Regions from separate parts of the Caldicellulosiruptor obsidiansis OB47 genome, predicted to be linked through region 1. Evidence: riboswitches for the same ligand, from Rfam matches in the RefSeq annotation. Region 1 holds a riboswitch; the other holds the start of a gene.
The links. Region 1 has a riboswitch for cyclic di-GMP ahead of COB47_RS08405 (tapirin). Riboswitches for the same ligand answer to the same signal wherever they lie in the genome.

Region 1 (8,327 bases):
TACGATTATGAGTCTCTCATCCCATTTTCTGAATTTCAGCTTGATACGAAACATCTTTTAGACAAAGAAAGCCTCCCAAAAGAAGTATATGAGCACATGATAAAATACAATCTACCGTGTTATGAGTGGAACATGATAGATGTTGCTACAAGGACAAGATTTACAGCTTATTCATATGAGCTTTCATCTACTTTTGGTTTTATGTTCATAACATTAGTAGTTTTATGGCTTAGGACACATAATGTAAGAAACCCAATAAGGATAAGATTAGATAATGGAGCAGAGTTTTGTGGTGGGAGCGAAAAAAAGCTAAAGGAGTGGAATGAGATGTTGTCATTTTTGGGAGTAGAGCTAAATCCTATTCCACCAAAAGCAAAACACTTGATGGGTATAATTGAAAATTCACATAGAGCAGATGATGAATATTTTTTGATGATTCATGCTGAAAGATGCATAACAAAAGACGAATTTATGACAAGAGCTCAAAAATGGCAGGATACGTGGAATTTTTATAGACCTCACAATGGTAAAGGAATGAATGGGAGGACACCTTTCGAAAAGTTTAGAGATTCAAAAATTCTGGTCTCCTCCCATGTATTTCAATTTCCTACTTTACTTCTTGAAGACTTATTAAAGAAAGTGGGGACTTTTTATTCTCTGTTCTGTAATAAATTAGGTGGTAAATATGTCTTCACCACGTGCCTTTTTCATTTTAGGATAGTAGAAAAAACCTTTACATATCCGTGTTACTAAGGTTTTTCATAAATATTATCTTACAATAATATTTCTTCTTCTTACACTATATAAAGTATCATTTTGAATTGCATTTGTTTGGTTATATATTGTTGCCGGTGGAACATACCCAGTAGTATTTGTTACCTGATTCTGAATGAGTGAACTCGGCGAACCATATATTAATGTTACACCATCAAATGGACTCCCGCCTGAACTATTTATATTAAGAGTATTACCTAACGCAATCAATTGACCATTTAATATTCTCGTTCCCACTGAAATAGTAATGTTGTTCCTTGCAAAAACATGCAATTGGAGTGGACTTGGAACTGGCGAAACGCCCATGCTTGCTAACCTGTTTTGAATCTCAACTTCAATTTCACCTGCATTACAATTTTCTCCAATAACAACAACTTGCGGAGGTGATTTAGAAATATCTGCAGCACTGTCAATTGAGGCTGGTGGAACTGGATCATGGGGTGTTATCGATGGTATACTTGTACTATTAGGAAAACTAAAATTTCTTATCTCATTTAAAATTTGTGGCAAGGGCGGATACGGAACTGAAGACACTACATTTATAACCCCACCTGAATTAACAATCCGACTATAGTCAGGCGGCATCCTCGTCACAATGGTTGCGCCATTTTCTATTACTAACGTAGTTGGATTGTTCAAAAACTGAATCGAATCGCAATATACTACCGCACCAGATTTTATTGTAACTGTCCCTTGATCCTGTATTCTTAACGCACCCCTGATTACTCCTATTTTCTTTATTACAACATCTACCGCATTTGCTGTACTACCTTTAACTATGACATTCCCATCGCAGTATAACTCATCAAACTCATATCTCCCTCTACCATATAATTCCGCATTTCCCCCCACGTACGTTATACCCATCTGCAAGCTAATATTTCTATCTCCAACACCCGTTCTTCTCAAATTTGACCTAATATAAGTTACATTGTTCACTTTTACATTGTCTTCGCGAACTTGTGGATTACCGTTCACACCCAGTGATAACTCACCCATTACCACCAAATTATTAATGTCAGTTTGCAAACCGCCGTGTGATTGTATGTCACCGCCTGTATGTATATTCCCGCCTATTATGGTAAAGTTAACATTTGCCACGAAGCTTCCATTTGTGTATAATGCATAATCAAACAAGTTAAATACTGAGGATGCAGCAGTAGTAGTTGCACTCGATACGCTACTTTCCAGCCCATTAGGCTTGGTTGCAAGTATTTCAACATCTAACCGCAATGTTCTCTTTATCTCTTTATCTGACGAAGTTCCTGCTCTCTTTTTAGATACATCAATGTAAATTGTATATCCATCAGGAAGAGACCCACTTGTCGTACCTGACCATGCATTAACTGTAATATCATCAAGTTCATACCCAGTCAGGCTCTCATAATGTGGCTTTATATACAACTCTACTAAGTCAGATAACTTCTTAAACTCCGGCAGCGACAGAGATTCAACCTTTATGGAAGCATCACTACCCACGTCATTCATAAACCGGCTTACCTCATCCCTTATAATCGCTTTCATACCCTCATACACTTTATCTTCAGCTACATCTCGACTTATCCTCCCATGTCGCAAATCATCCAATATCTTCCCCGGCTCATAGCTCTCATCTCCCAATAACCATCTCACTCGACCAGGACATATATCTTTTAGTGTCCCATCTCCCTTGTAATAATAACCATACGCTATATTCTTTGCATCCTCTAACAGTTGATTAAAATAATACAAAAACTCCTCTGCTGCACTTTCAGCTCCATAGCCTGTTGCAGATTTCTGATATATAGATGTGCTCTGGTTCAGCGATGCTAACACAGCCGACATCGCTCCCAGTAAGACTGTGCTTAAAATAGCAATTATTATTATCACAATAATTAAAGCACTTCCACTCAAATTTATTTTGAATACTTTTTTACTAAAGGTCTTCCAATTTGTTCTCAACATTTCACACACTTCCTTAAACTCTTAACTATAGTTAAATACAACGCTAACAATAATTTTCCCTCTTAACTCTCTCCGTACTTCCCACTTGTTCATTAATTCTTTGCTACTAAAACAACAATGGATATAAAAATAAAAGCATCTGGCTGTCGCCAGATGCCATTTGCCAATGATTAAATATATCACTCATCTCTTGGCATATTTTCGGCAGCCTGGCAACCATAGGAAGTTTTACTTCCGACAAGCCCATGGCTTTGCGCCCCTGCCTTTCGACAGGTTTGCCCTTTCGATATATGCCTTTACTCTTTTGACAATCACAATCCTCTGTATATTATTATCTCACAAAACTTAGAGTTTTTCAAGCACATTTTTCAGCTCCAACTGCAATTCGGAATTTGAACAACAACTCCTTTTTCATGTTATACTTTACCCAGAATCGAATCTAAGCGCTGCTTCACTTCTGCGTTGCATGACGCATACAACTGAATAAACTCCAGAAATCCAAAGATACCAAAGTACTGTCCAGCATATACAATAACCGATTTTGGCCCCTCTTCCACATACTTCTTTGCTGCTACAGGCAAACTTTTTCCCTCACATCTCTTCCCTTCTTCCATATCTCTGTATAGCTGGAAGAACAAATATCCTATCAGTACCATCACAATATGAAATGCTATAAAATTGTACTTCGTGCTCTTAAAATCTTCAATCTTCCAAAAATCCTTGATCTGTCGGTAATCTTCCTCAATCTCAGGCCTTAATTCATATGTCTTGATTATTTGTTTTGCTGTCTTCCCAAGATCTGTAGTCACAATTACAAAATATTCATCCGTCTTTGTGTCATGTACTACACACCCATTTATCTGTACGTCATCTTCAGGCTTGGCACTCCTCCAATAACTACCCAGTGATTCTACAAAAGCAATCTCCTGCCTCTTCCTTTTTTTGTTCGGGTGAGCTTCCCACTTGTTTTCTTCTTTTGCTATCATTACTGCCTGCTCATATGCCTCCATATTGCTTTTCAAAGGAATGTACGTATCCACTCCTCTCTTTTGTTTTAACTGGTTCATAAGCTCCCTCGAAATAAATCCACGGTCATTAATTAAAATGTCCCCAAATTTTAACATTTTGCTTTTTAGTACCATCTCTCGGCTTAATTCAAGGTCATGTACGTTAATACTACCTATTTTGATTTCTTCCAGTATACCATTATCACCTGTAATACCTCGTAGTGTAGACATCTTATATCCTCTACGCATTCCATCTTTATCTCTTACCACTTCTGAACCTTCATAATTGCTATTCTCCAGTAATACTTCAAGCTCAGTACAATCAAGAATATGAATATCAGGTACTATCTCCTTCTTCGGAAATACATACTCTTGAACATATGTATTATATCCTTGTATTAACTCTTCCACCGTGTATTTCTTTACTATGTTACGAAGGGTACCTTCGTCCATCAGCCCTTCTTTCAACCCTCTCTTATTGTCCCATATGTTCCAGCCAATTTCTGATAATGTCTCCGCATTGCTTATAGCAAAGGGTATATCTGTCAAACTGGTCTTTAGCTTCATCTTCGCTGTAATGGCTAATGTCAGCAATATGTGAAAAGGTATATTCTTATTTGCTGATCGTTTGTCCAAAAACGCATGCTCTAATAGCTCTATTATCCCTTCTCGTTTCATTTTAAGAATTATTGCATCTATCAAATTAGGAAAGCTTAAATCCGCTGCATCTATTGCACCTTTTCTAATAGCTTCTAATACTCTTTCTTTGTCTTTTTTACTTATTACCATATAATGAAACCTCGAAATATTATTCTTAAGAATTATCTTAATACTATATTCCTATATTGTCCAGTTATGCTATCCCTAATTACTTCTAATATGCTTAAAATAGCAGCTTTAAGCTCTCATTTCCTTTATTTAACTCCAAATTCCGAATTGAAGTTCAGCTCCTGTATTCAAGTGTAATTAAATTTATTAATTTAAAGCTGCAAAGACTACCTCCACAACCATCTAACTGAGCATTATAATTAACCACATTCCCGAGTTTTGCAGCAAAAAATTATTATCAAATTTTAAACAACTTGATTTTACTGAGATAGAAGGTCAAAAAATTTTTAAAATTTTAGCAAATTTTTATGGCGTTTTCTGGCGAAATGTGGTATAATACTCTTAAAATATTAATTACGAGGTTGCTAAATTGTATCTTAAAAAAAGTACAAACCGTAAAACTGGTAGAACTTATCTGTCAATCGTAAACAGCTACTATGACAAAGAAACTAAACAATCTCGAACAGCTACCGTCCGCTCCTTAGGTTATCTTGACGAACTTCAAAAACAATATGATGACCCTATCGCATTTTTCACCGAAGAAGTTCGTAAAATGAACGAAGAATTGAATAAAGAAAATTCTGAGCTCAATCTCAAAATTTCATTAAATGAAACTATGCCTTTAAATTATAGTGCTCGAAAAAATTTTGGTTATGCAGCTTTAAGTAAAATCTATCATGAGCTTGAAATAGACAAGTTCATAAAAAATAAACAGCGCTACTCACAAGAAGAATACGATGCTAATAGTATTTTAAAACTTTTGGTATACTCTCGCTTGCTTTTCCCCGCATCAAAAAAGAAAACTTTTGAAAATAAAGATATTTTCTTTGAAAAATTTGATTTTTCATTAGACGACGTATATCGAAGTTTATCTTTTTTCAATAGACATTGCGAGCAACTTTTACTTTGGATTCATGAACATATAAAAAAGCTTTATAACCGTAATACAGAGCTTGTTTACTATGATGTCACAAACTATTATTTTGAGATTGACAAACAAGATGAACTAAGGAGAAAAGGCGTATCAAAAGAACATCGTCCAGATCCTATTGTACAGATGGGATTGTTTATGGATACAAATGGCATACCTATTACATACAAACTTTTTCCTGGAAATGCGCCTGATAAAACAACTTTAATTCCTGCCTTGCGAACAATTCAAAAAGAATATTCCTTAGGCAGAATAATTGTAGTAGCAGATAGAGGACTAACAACCGGAGATAATATTTGGTATATTTTATCTGCCAAAAATGGATATATACTAAGTTATTCTATCAGAGGTGCTGACAGAGATTTTCAGAAGTATGTACTTGATGAAAAAGGATATGTTGAAAAATCCAATGGATTTAAAATAAAGTCAAGACTTTATCCAAGAGAGATTCAAATAACAACGGCAAGTGGGAAGAAGATGAAAAAAGTAGTAGATGAACTTCAAATAGTCTTTTACAGTCCGGAATATGCAGCAAAAGAAAAACAAGAGAGAGAAGCAGCTTTGATAAAAGCGATGGATTTGATTAAAAATCCAGGGAAATACAACAAAGCCACAGCTTATGGTGCAGCCAAGTATGTAAAGAATCTTGCATTTGACCCTAATACAGGTGAGATATTGGCAAGTGCTCAGAGGAAGCTATCTTTGGATGAAGAGAAATTAAAAGAAGAAGAAAAATTTGATGGATACTATGCTATTGTTACAAGCGAGTACAAAGAATCACCGGAGAAGATAATAAACATATATAAAGGACTTTGGAAGATAGAAGAAGCATTCAAGATAACAAAGAACGAGATAGAAAGTAGACCTGTTTATTTATCCTTAGAAGAACACATAAATGCTCATTTTTTGACCTGTTTTATATCATTAGTAATTGCAAAAATATTGGAATACAGGTTACAATGGAAATACTGTGTTACAGAGATTTTGGAGAGTTTGAGGAAAGCATCATGTAGCCATATTAAAGAAAACTATTATGTATTTGATTTTTTTGATGAAGTACTTGAGGAAATTGGAAAAGATTTAAACATAGATTTTAGTAAAAAATTTATGAGATTGAAGGAAATAAAAAAAGTTTTAGGTGAGACAAAAAAGTGATTTTTCACTATAACTTTTTGATAAAACTTAAATAGCCTACAATCCTTTATTCCCAATGGATTGCAGGCTATTTTTATTCCAATCATCTGCAAAAGTCAGGTTATTATCTCACAAAACTTAGAGTTTTTCAAGCACATTTTTCAGCTCCTGTATTCAAGTGTAATTAAATTTATTAATTTAAAGCTGCAAAGACTACCTCCACAACCATCTAACTGAGCATTATAATTAACCACACTCGTCATTGTTTTAAATAAACTTATTATCCTCACATTTACTACTTTATGACAATGTTTCGTCTTAAAATGTTATATAAAGTTTTTCTTCCAACTGCATCAGCCTCCGTATATATTATTTGAGATGGTTGAATACCTGTATTATTCTCAATGTCTTGTTGTATGGAAGGACTTGGCGTTTGATACTTTAGCGTAAGCCCAGCATATGGATTCTCCAAGCAGTTTACATCTAATGCATTACCAAGCGAGATTATCGAACCATTTAAAATAGTCATACCACCACCCACGAATGTAATGTTGCCCCGTGAAATTAAATGCAGCTGGAGTGTTGAGAAATCAACAGTGGGTAAACTTAATCTACCCAATATTTCTAACCTTGCTTCATTATCGTTAATAAAGGATTCACCATATATTACTATCTGCGGGGGTGTTTGAGTTATGTCTGCAGTGCTGCCAAGCTGAGGACTACCAACACTATCAGCTGGCAATGGTGTTATTAGCAAACCACTGGTATAATCCCGATTTCTTATTTCATCTATCTCAGCTGGCGTAGGTGGATATGAAAAAGAAGAAGAATACGAAATTGTCCCACCATTATTTTGTATGGATATTATCGTGGATGCATCGGGAGTTGTTGCTACATATAATTTTGCTCCATTTTCAAGAATCAAGCGGGAACCATTGCGTACTACCAATGAATTGCAGTAAACCGCACTGTTGCTTTTTAACGTTACTGTTGCTCCATCAATAACCTCAAGTGTCCCTCTTATACTTGCTAACGCTGAAACTTCCATGTTCACACCCGGTCCAGCTAGCTTTACATTGCTATCAGAAAACAATTGTACAAACTTATAGCTACCGGCCCCATATAATTGCATTTCCTGACCAACATAAATTGTTTTTGCATCAATATTAGTTGAGCGTGGGGATATCCTATTTGCTTTCAAACTTTTTTCTACATAAATTATATTCCTTACAACTATATTGTTGTCACGACATCGCGAGTCACTATCTTGATTTATCATCATCTCACCTTTTGATATCAAATTGTCAATATTAAACACCGCACCACCGTGTATCGTTAGGTCACCACCTGAATACACACTTCCATTTTCGACAGTAAGGTTTTTGTTAGTATTAAGAGCACCCTTTGAAAATATTGCATAATCAAGCGGTGATGAAGGAACAGGCGTTGGTGATGGATTCAAAATTAAGTTCACTGAACTTCCACTGTCATCAGCTATTCTAACATCTAATCGCAATGCTCTCTTTACCTCTTTATCTGACGAAGTTCCTGCTCTCTTTTTAGATACATCAATGTAAATTGTATATCCATCAGGAAGAGACCCACTTGTCGTACCTGACCATGCATTAACTGTGATATCATCAAGTTCATACCCAGTCAGGCTCTCATAATGTGGCTTTATATACAACTCTACTAAGTCAGATAACTTC
Region 2 (8,327 bases), 680 kb from region 1:
AAGCGAAAAATTGAAAAACTTGAAAAACTTATAGCTACTCTCTGGAAAGAAAGAGATGAAGCATACAGAGGAAACAAGGACACCATCGAAAGAGCTTACAACATATATGCTATATTTTCAGATCTAATCTCCAAAAACAAGTCAAGTTTTGTAGAGATCTTGTAAAAAGAGCTGAAGAGGAGTTGAAGAAAACTTAAAAAATCTGAGCAAAAAGAATGTAGATAGATTTTTGGAATGGCGGTATCGCATTATACGACCAAGGCTTTCTGAAGAACAAAAGATTTTAAGGCTGGCAAACTTTAAGGTAAAATCGAAGCTATAATAGAGGTTGCGAAAAGACTAATACAAAAGGGATTTAGCGATGAAGAGGTTGCTGAACTTACAGAACTTCAGATTGAAAAGGTTAAAGAGTTGAGAAAATCCATAGTAAATTGAAAAAAGTAAAATTGATATAGCTATATTTGAGGTGAAATAATGGTCATGGATATAATTAAATATATTAAGATGGAAGCCGAAATTTTAGATAATTTAGAAGAATAAGTAAACTAAATCATAAACAAAAAGGGACTAGTTCCGGTCAAAACGTTAGAACAAGTCCCTTTTTATCTTTATTAAAATACCACTGTCTCAATCTTTTTTGCCACCATATATCTTAACGCGCAAAGATATTTTTACATTTTCATAACACTTGCAAGATGATGAACAGCAAATCCAATATTTGTATATCCTTTGGAATCAAAATAAGCTTTAACACTGCTTAGCTCACTGTACATTGTTGCAAGCCCTTCTTCAAAAAATGTAACATTCTCACCTTCGCTCGATGGCTGTGTTTCTACAGAAATTACAAGTCTTTTACCAAAGTTTTTTGCATAACCTGCTTCATTCTCAGCAATTGCTATAATCTCATGACTGCTGTCTCTGTATGCCATGATGTTTGTCCAGCTTGTTTTTGAAATTACCCACTGTGCAAGATTACCTGAGCCATAGTTATTAGAATAATATATCTCATCAAACCAGAAGGGTATATCAAATACAACCGGAAGATTTAATCTTGCTGCCTGTAAAACTGCCTCATCAACAAAGTTCTGATAGTTTAAAATTACATTATCTCTTGCCGTGTTCCACTCAGCGTTTTGATAAGGCTCAACATCAAGGTGAATACCACAAAACTTTTCGTTCTCTGATACACTCAAATTATAATTCTCAACCCATCTGATGAAATTATAAAACCCTTCTCTTTTGTCCTGCCATATCCATATACTATCCCCAGACAGCGCATATACATTTATCCCATAAGATGTAGCAGAAGATACAAAATCTCTGTAATACCTTAAATCAAGAGTACTATCAATCTGAAGATATAACTCAGAATATCCATTTATCCGCAAATAGTTCAAAATCTCATCTTTGCTGCTTACAATTAACCAAGGGTTCCAAAGCCATGTACCAAAACCTGTGTTATTGCTGGATATAGCCGTTTGAGATGGCTGCTTTGTTTCCTCTTGAGATACAGGAGTCTGCTCTGGCTCAGATATCTCATAAGACTGTGTTTTCTTTAGACCTGCAATCTGTCTTTTCTTTGCTGCAAATGCCATTGCACTTGAAATTGATAAAATTAATAAAATAATAATGAAGACTGAAATCAATTTTTTCATATCAAAATACCTCCTTATATGGAGTTTATTATCATAATTTTTTGCTGGAACTCCATATAAGGAGTTCCTGGCAGCCTGGCAACCATAGGGGGTTTTTCCCCCGACAGGCCCATGGCTTTGCGCCCACAGGTTTCCCTGTGTTTGCCTTTTTCAGGAATATCACTTTAATTTTTTAACAATTTAAATTATACTCTTTTTATTTTCAAAAATCAATTTCAAAATTTCTGAATTGTCTGCTGCATTCAACTCTTTTATCTCTGAGGATTTATTTTCTTGGCACCCACAGATAATCGACAGAAGACTTTTTGTTAACAGGTTGCGGATATAAACACATGAGCTGTTTTATTTCTCTATCCATATCGCATCTTACTTTTAACCCCAGTTCTTTTGCCTTTTCATATGTTATTGGAAAATCATGTGTGTATTTGCCCTCAACAAGCTCTTTTGCTATGTTTTGAGCAACATCTTCAGGGTAGTTATCAGAAAGAAGTTCTAAAACAGCATCTTTTGTCTGCTTTAAAGCCTTTCTTGCAATGTCTGCTAAAATCAATGTTTTGTCATCAACCTCATTCAATGTCTTTTGTTTTACAACCTCAAGGATAGACACTGCCGGAAATTCCCCAATCTGAGGATCAACAGGACCTAAAACCGCATCCTCACACATAACTATCTCATCTGCAGCAAGAGCAATGAGAGTCCCGCCCGACATTGCATAGTGAGGAACATGAACCGTAACCTTCCCTTTATGTCTTTTTATTGCTCTTGCTATCTGGAGCGAAGCTAAAACAAGCCCACCCGGTGTGTGTAGAATTATATCAAGTGGAATTGAGGGGTCAGTCATGTTTATTGCCCTTACGACTTCTTCTGAGTCGTTTATGTCAATGTATCGGTACACCGGAAAACCAAGAAAACTCATTGTCTCTTGCCTGTGAACAAGAAGAATAACTCTTGAACCTCTTTTTTTCTCTATTTTAGCAATAAGCTTTTGTCTTGCAGATTCAAGCATTCTCTGTTTCATAACTGGCTGAAGTGAACTTGCTATGATGAAAAATATCAGCAAATCCCAAAAACTCATGTCATACACTCTCCTTTTTAAATCTTAATAATATCTGTAGTAAAAAATCTCATCATCGAAAAAATTATGATATCTGCGATACTTCTTTTTAAAGAAGTTGACAGTCAGCGCTCCAAATACAAATCCGCCAATGTGAGCCCACCAGGCAATTCCACTTCCAAACACAGGTCCAAACAGCTCAAGAATCCCGGACGACACCTGTGATAAAAACCACAAACCAAGGTAAAACACAGCTGGAATTTCAATAAACAGAGGGATAAATCCTATTGGAATTAGAGTAACAATCCTTGAAAGTGGGAACATCAAAAAGTACGCACCCATAACACCAGATATTGCCCCTGATGCGCCAACAATCGGAACATTTGAGTCTGCATTAAAAAACCAGTGGGTATAGGCTGCAAAGAATCCACTCAGAAGATAAAAAATCAAAAATCTGAAATGACCTACCCTGTCTTCAACATTGTCACCAAAAAGCCACAAAGACCACATGTTAGATATAAGATGCATCCAGCTTCCATGCATGAACATTGAACACATTATTGGAAATATGGAATATACAATCGCAACTATTAAACCATGCGAGAGAGCATGAGAAAAACTGTCAGGAACAAATGCATATTTTAAAACAAACTCAGAAGCTGCTTCAGGTGGAAGTGAAACCTGGTATAAAAAAACAAGAATGTTTACCGCTATCAAAAACCATGTCATAAAAGGTTTTTCCCTGCTCGGGATAGTATCTCTCAAAGGAATCAAGCTTTTTTTCCTCCTTTTCAAATTTAAAATTGATGCTACATTATTAAATACCCATTTTAGAAACATTATTATACATATTATATCAATTTATTTGCCAAAAATAAAAGAAGGCTAACAGAATTTTGCCGAAAATTATCGAGCGTTGCCGAAAATTAAAAATTTGGTCAATTTTAATTGTTGACAAAAGCCTCTTATTTTGCTATTCTATTTGTAAACCTGATTTAATAATATGGTTTACATTGGGGGTAGAAAAATTATGTCGCAAAATGTTGAAATGGTAACTAAAACAAGAATGATTATTTTATCTGCTCTTTTTGCAGCAATAACTGCCATTTGTGCTCAAATTAAGATTCAAATAGGACCAGTACCTTTTACGATGCAGGTTTTTGCAATTTTTCTGGCAAGTTTGATGCTCACTCCAAGGTATGCATTTTTGAGCCTTCTTGTATATGACCTTTTAGGGGCTGTTGGTGTGCCTGTATTTGCCGGCTTTTCCGGCGGGCTATCTAAATTTGTTGGACCCACTGGTGGGTATTTGATAGCATTTCCGATTGCAGCGTTTGTTACAAGTTATATAAATACAAAAAAGCCAATAAAAAATGAGGCAGCAAATGCCTCAGTAGCACTCATTTTAGGGCTTGCAATTATCTACATCTTTGGATTTTTGTATCTCTCGTGGGCTGCACACATGACACTCAAAAAGGCTTTTGCCGTAGGTGTTGCACCGTTTATAATCCCAGATATTATAAAGCTCGCACTTGCATATTTTCTTGCCCGCGCAATAAAAAGTCGCAAAGTGCTGAATATCGCATAGCCTCTTTTTGGTTTGCTATCATGTATTCAAGCGCGCTTTTTTTACCCACCAACACAACAAGTTCTTTTGCTCGTGTTACGGCAGTGTAAAGAAGGTTTCTTGTCATCAAAATGGGGTAGGTCTCAACAACAGGCATCACTATGCACCTGAACTCTGACCCTTGCGATTTGTGAACAGTCATTGCATATGCAAGTTCTAAATCGTCAAGCAGCGAAAAGTCATAATACACAAACTTTTCATCGTCAAACAGGATTTCCAGCACACCTTGCGCCCTGTCAATATCTTTGACAACTCCAATGTCGCCATTGAATATCCCTGTTGAGACTTTGCCCTTCTCCTCTCCTTGTAAAATCTCATATTCAAGTGAATAGTTGTTTTTTACCTGCATGACCTTGTCTCCAACTCTGAACAGGTTTTCTTTATAAGCATACTCTTTTTTAGAAGGATGAGGTGGGTTTAAGTACTGCTGCAGCACACGATTTAAGTTGTACATCCCAACAATCCCTTTTTTTGAAGGACACAGGACCTGGATGTCTGTCATCGGATCGCACGAAAGATAGTTTGGAACCTTTTTTATCACAAGTTCAATTACAGTTTTTAAAATCTCTTCCTGAGAGTTTTTCTGGATAAAATAAAAATCGCTCTCCTTTTGAAGATGTGGAAACTCACCTCTGTTTATCCTGTGTGCATTGAGGACTATAAAGCTATTTTCGCTCTGGCGATACACCTCTGTCAAAGTGGTGCAAGGTACAATTTCGCTTTTTATAAGGTCTTTTAAGACATTCCCTGCACCAACAGATGGAAGCTGGTCTTTGTCTCCAACAAGCACAATTCTTGTTGTCGGTTTTGTTGCAGCAAGAAGATAGTTCATCAGGAAACTGTCTACCATGCTCATTTCATCCACCACTATAGCATCGCATTTTAAGGGATTATTTGGTCCTTTTTGGAAAATAACATGTGTGTCTAAAACTGTCATTTCCAAAAGTCTGTGGATTGTTTTTGATTCTCTTTCGCAGGCTGCCTGCATCCTCTTTGCAGCTCTTCCTGTTGGTGCACAAAGAAAAACCTTTTTGCCTTCACCCTCGAAAATTTGAATAATGCATTTTATTATTGTTGTCTTTCCTGTACCAGGACCTCCTGTGATAATGCTAACGCCTTGAGTCAGTGCCATCTTGATGGCTTTCTTTTGATTTGGCGAAAATGCAATACCGTTTTTTGCTTCAAACTGAGAGATCTTTTCATCTATATCAGCAATGTCATCATATTCTTTTAGCATTGACAGGATTTTATCTGCTATATACTTTTCACACTCATAGTAACCGTACAAAAACACCATCTTTTGAGATTCAACTTCATCTTTTACAATTCTTCTTTCTTGAGCTAAAACTTCAAGCGCATCTTCTATTTTTTCCACTGGAAGGTCAAGAGTTTTTGAACAAACCTGTTTGAGCCTATTTTCTGGCAGGCAGGTATGCCCTTCACTATTTGCTGCCAGTGTCAAAAGATTAAGTATCTTGGCAGATATTCTTCTTCCGTCATCTGGCATAACTCCCATGTCAAGTGCAAGCCTGTCAACCTTTTTAAAGTCAAGCTCTGGGAACACTTCTAAAAGAAAATATGGATTTTCCTGTAAAAGCGACAGAGCAGAAAATCCATAAAGTTTAAAAAGTCTCATTGCATGGTTCTGTGAAAGCCCGTACTGGGAAAAGATTGACATGATATCTTTCAAAAATTTTTGGAATGCAAACATATTCCTTATTCGCTCAACCTTTTCGGGTGTCATGCCGCGAATACTAAGAAGCTTTTCAGGCTCTTCCTGCAAAACTCTTGCAGTGTCATCTCCAAAGGTATCAACAATCTTCTTTGCAGTCTTCTGCCCGATACCTTTTATTACTCCAGAGGAAAGATAAAGATATATCTCATCCTTTGTCTGCGGCAGAAGTTTCTCAAGGTAGCTTACTTTCAGCTGCTGACCGTAAACAGGATGAACATAAAACTCACCGTATACGCTCACCTTTTCACCGATAGCAATGTCTGGAACTATCCCTACTGCTGTGAACACCTCATCGTCGCAGATTATCTCAAACACCGTATAGCTATTTTCCAAATTCCTGTAGATTATATCGCTAACCATACCTTGAATGTTTTGCTGCATATTTTCATTGCTTCTCCTTCAAAAATTGCAATTTACCTGCTACATTATTTTACTCCAATCCAAACACATTCACAAGCTCACACTCTTCTTTTATTTTAAGCGCACCCTGTGACCATACTCCTTGCAAATAATCTGTTATAACAGAAGCAAGAGTAATTCTTTTTTTGAAATACTTTGCAGAACCAAGACAGCTTAAAACTGCACCGCATCGCAAAAGCATCTCAAAGCCCTCGCCTTTATCGTCAATTTTGAATATCTGACTTATGTTAACATAACCAAAGATGGGGTCTGTTTTAACAATTGCTTTTCTTGTTTTTACAGGAATAAAGGTGGCATCCGGAAGAACAATGGGAAGAAGATTTTTCTGACCAATTCGCTGTGAGATAAGTTTTTTGATTGCCTGACAGTCTATTGCATAAAGTGAATATAGCTTTTTAGAAAAACTTCGAATTGACATTGGCACAACCTTCTTTTCGCCACTTAAAAAAAGAATTAGCACACTATCACCATTTTCTGTGTAGTGTGGTACAAAATATATAATATCTTTTGGAATACTGTTCATAATAAATATCACCATCCTGAAAAAGGCTTTATTTTCCATATTTTTAAAAGCACACTTCTATTATACCGAACACTCTTTTGCATGTCAATTGTTTTTCATCTGTAGTATCTTTTCAGAGAGCTTATCAATGCTGTCAGAGAGCTTGTCTATCTTGCTTTCAAACCTTGTGAGAAGATAAATGCAAAGCACAATTGGAAAGCCTATGTTGGCAATATTGGCAATCAAATCCTGCATATTTTTCACCTCCCAGTTTGAGTTTGTTATGTACATTTAAAAGTTTTTTAAAAACATGCCGACCTGCCAAAGTTCAAAAGGTCAGGTCGGCACGCTTTTTTTGAAAGTTTTTTTATTTTCCGATTAAAGTGTTTACCTCTCTGTCAACAATTCTTGCTGAAACTTTTTCAACAATTGGGCTTGATGTTACAAATATGTTCTTTTGCACAATCAAATTCATCACACTGTCAACCTCGGCAGCAGTAAGGTTTGGTTTTGGTTCTGGAATGGAAAGTCTGAATGTCTTGCCGTTTTGAAGCCTAAATGTCAAAACCAGTGTGAGCATTTTTACTTTCACCTCCTTTCTGCTATTTTTTTGAGCTCTCAAAAGCTTGAAACGTCAATTAGTATAAAAGCTCAAAGTTGTTGCTTCTTATAATTGTGTACAGCGGCTTTGACTGAAGGCTTGCAATTGCCTGGCCAACTTGATACACATCCATATCTTGGGCATCTGGCTTGATATCAAAAGAGAGTGTCTTGAACCTTATTTTGCCAGTGGATGTCGTGCCGTTTTCAAGTTTAAGCTGCAGCAAGCCTACAAGTGGTTTTGCTGCCATCTTCGCCTCACCTCCTTTCTGCCTTTATTTTAAACCCATTACAGTAGTGTTTTCAAAAATTATTCGAATGTTTGTTTGTAAAATCTGATTGATATTTTAAACCAAATTTCAATCAGACTATTTCAAATCTCGCTTGGTTGTGAATAAATCTCAAAAAAATTTAAAATAATATCATCTTGAGGTTTTGTTTGCGGGGGGTGCTTTGCAAAGTGAACATCAAAGATAAGAAAGCCTGTGAATACCAGGCACTTGTAAAGGCAAACGAGCCAAAGACAAACTCTTTCAAAAACTGCATCTTGGCATTCTTAGTTGGCGGGGCTATCTGCGATGTGGGTCAGGCGTTTTTGAACCTCTACAGCAGCTTTTTCCCAAATGATGAGGCTCAAGTTCTGACATCCATAACCATGATTTTTCTTGGAGCTTTTCTGACAGGCCTTGGAGTGTATGATAAAATTGGTACTTTTGCCGGAGCAGGTTCTATTG

Region 2: it holds a riboswitch for cyclic di-GMP, as region 1 does, so the genes downstream of both, COB47_RS11540 (hypothetical protein) here and COB47_RS08405 (tapirin) in region 1, are expected to answer to the same signal.

What each region holds. Positions count from the first base shown of each region.
Region 1 covers NC_014392.1:1,807,542-1,815,868, forward strand. Annotated here, with positions in the region: gene COB47_RS08400 (helix-turn-helix domain-containing protein) at 1-753, shown strand, start outside; gene COB47_RS08405 (tapirin) at 769-2,718, opposite strand; cyclic di-GMP riboswitch class I at 2,919-3,008, opposite strand; gene COB47_RS08410 (transposase) at 3,135-4,514, opposite strand; gene COB47_RS08415 (IS1634 family transposase) at 4,924-6,639, shown strand; gene COB47_RS08420 (tapirin) at 6,914-8,327, opposite strand, start outside.
Region 2 covers NC_014392.1:2,487,185-2,495,511, forward strand. Annotated here, with positions in the region: gene COB47_RS11535 (hypothetical protein) at 1-165, shown strand, start outside; gene COB47_RS11540 (hypothetical protein) at 672-1,655, opposite strand; cyclic di-GMP riboswitch class I at 1,722-1,811, opposite strand; gene COB47_RS11545 (SDH family Clp fold serine proteinase) at 1,921-2,730, opposite strand; gene COB47_RS11550 (rhomboid family intramembrane serine protease) at 2,755-3,483, opposite strand; gene COB47_RS11555 (biotin transporter BioY) at 3,740-4,297, shown strand; gene recD2 (SF1B family DNA helicase RecD2) at 4,227-6,452, opposite strand; gene COB47_RS11565 (hypothetical protein) at 6,502-7,014, opposite strand; gene COB47_RS12050 (YvrJ family protein) at 7,099-7,248, opposite strand; gene COB47_RS11570 (DUF2922 domain-containing protein) at 7,361-7,573, opposite strand; gene COB47_RS11575 (DUF1659 domain-containing protein) at 7,632-7,844, opposite strand; gene spoVAC (stage V sporulation protein AC) at 8,054-8,327, shown strand, end outside.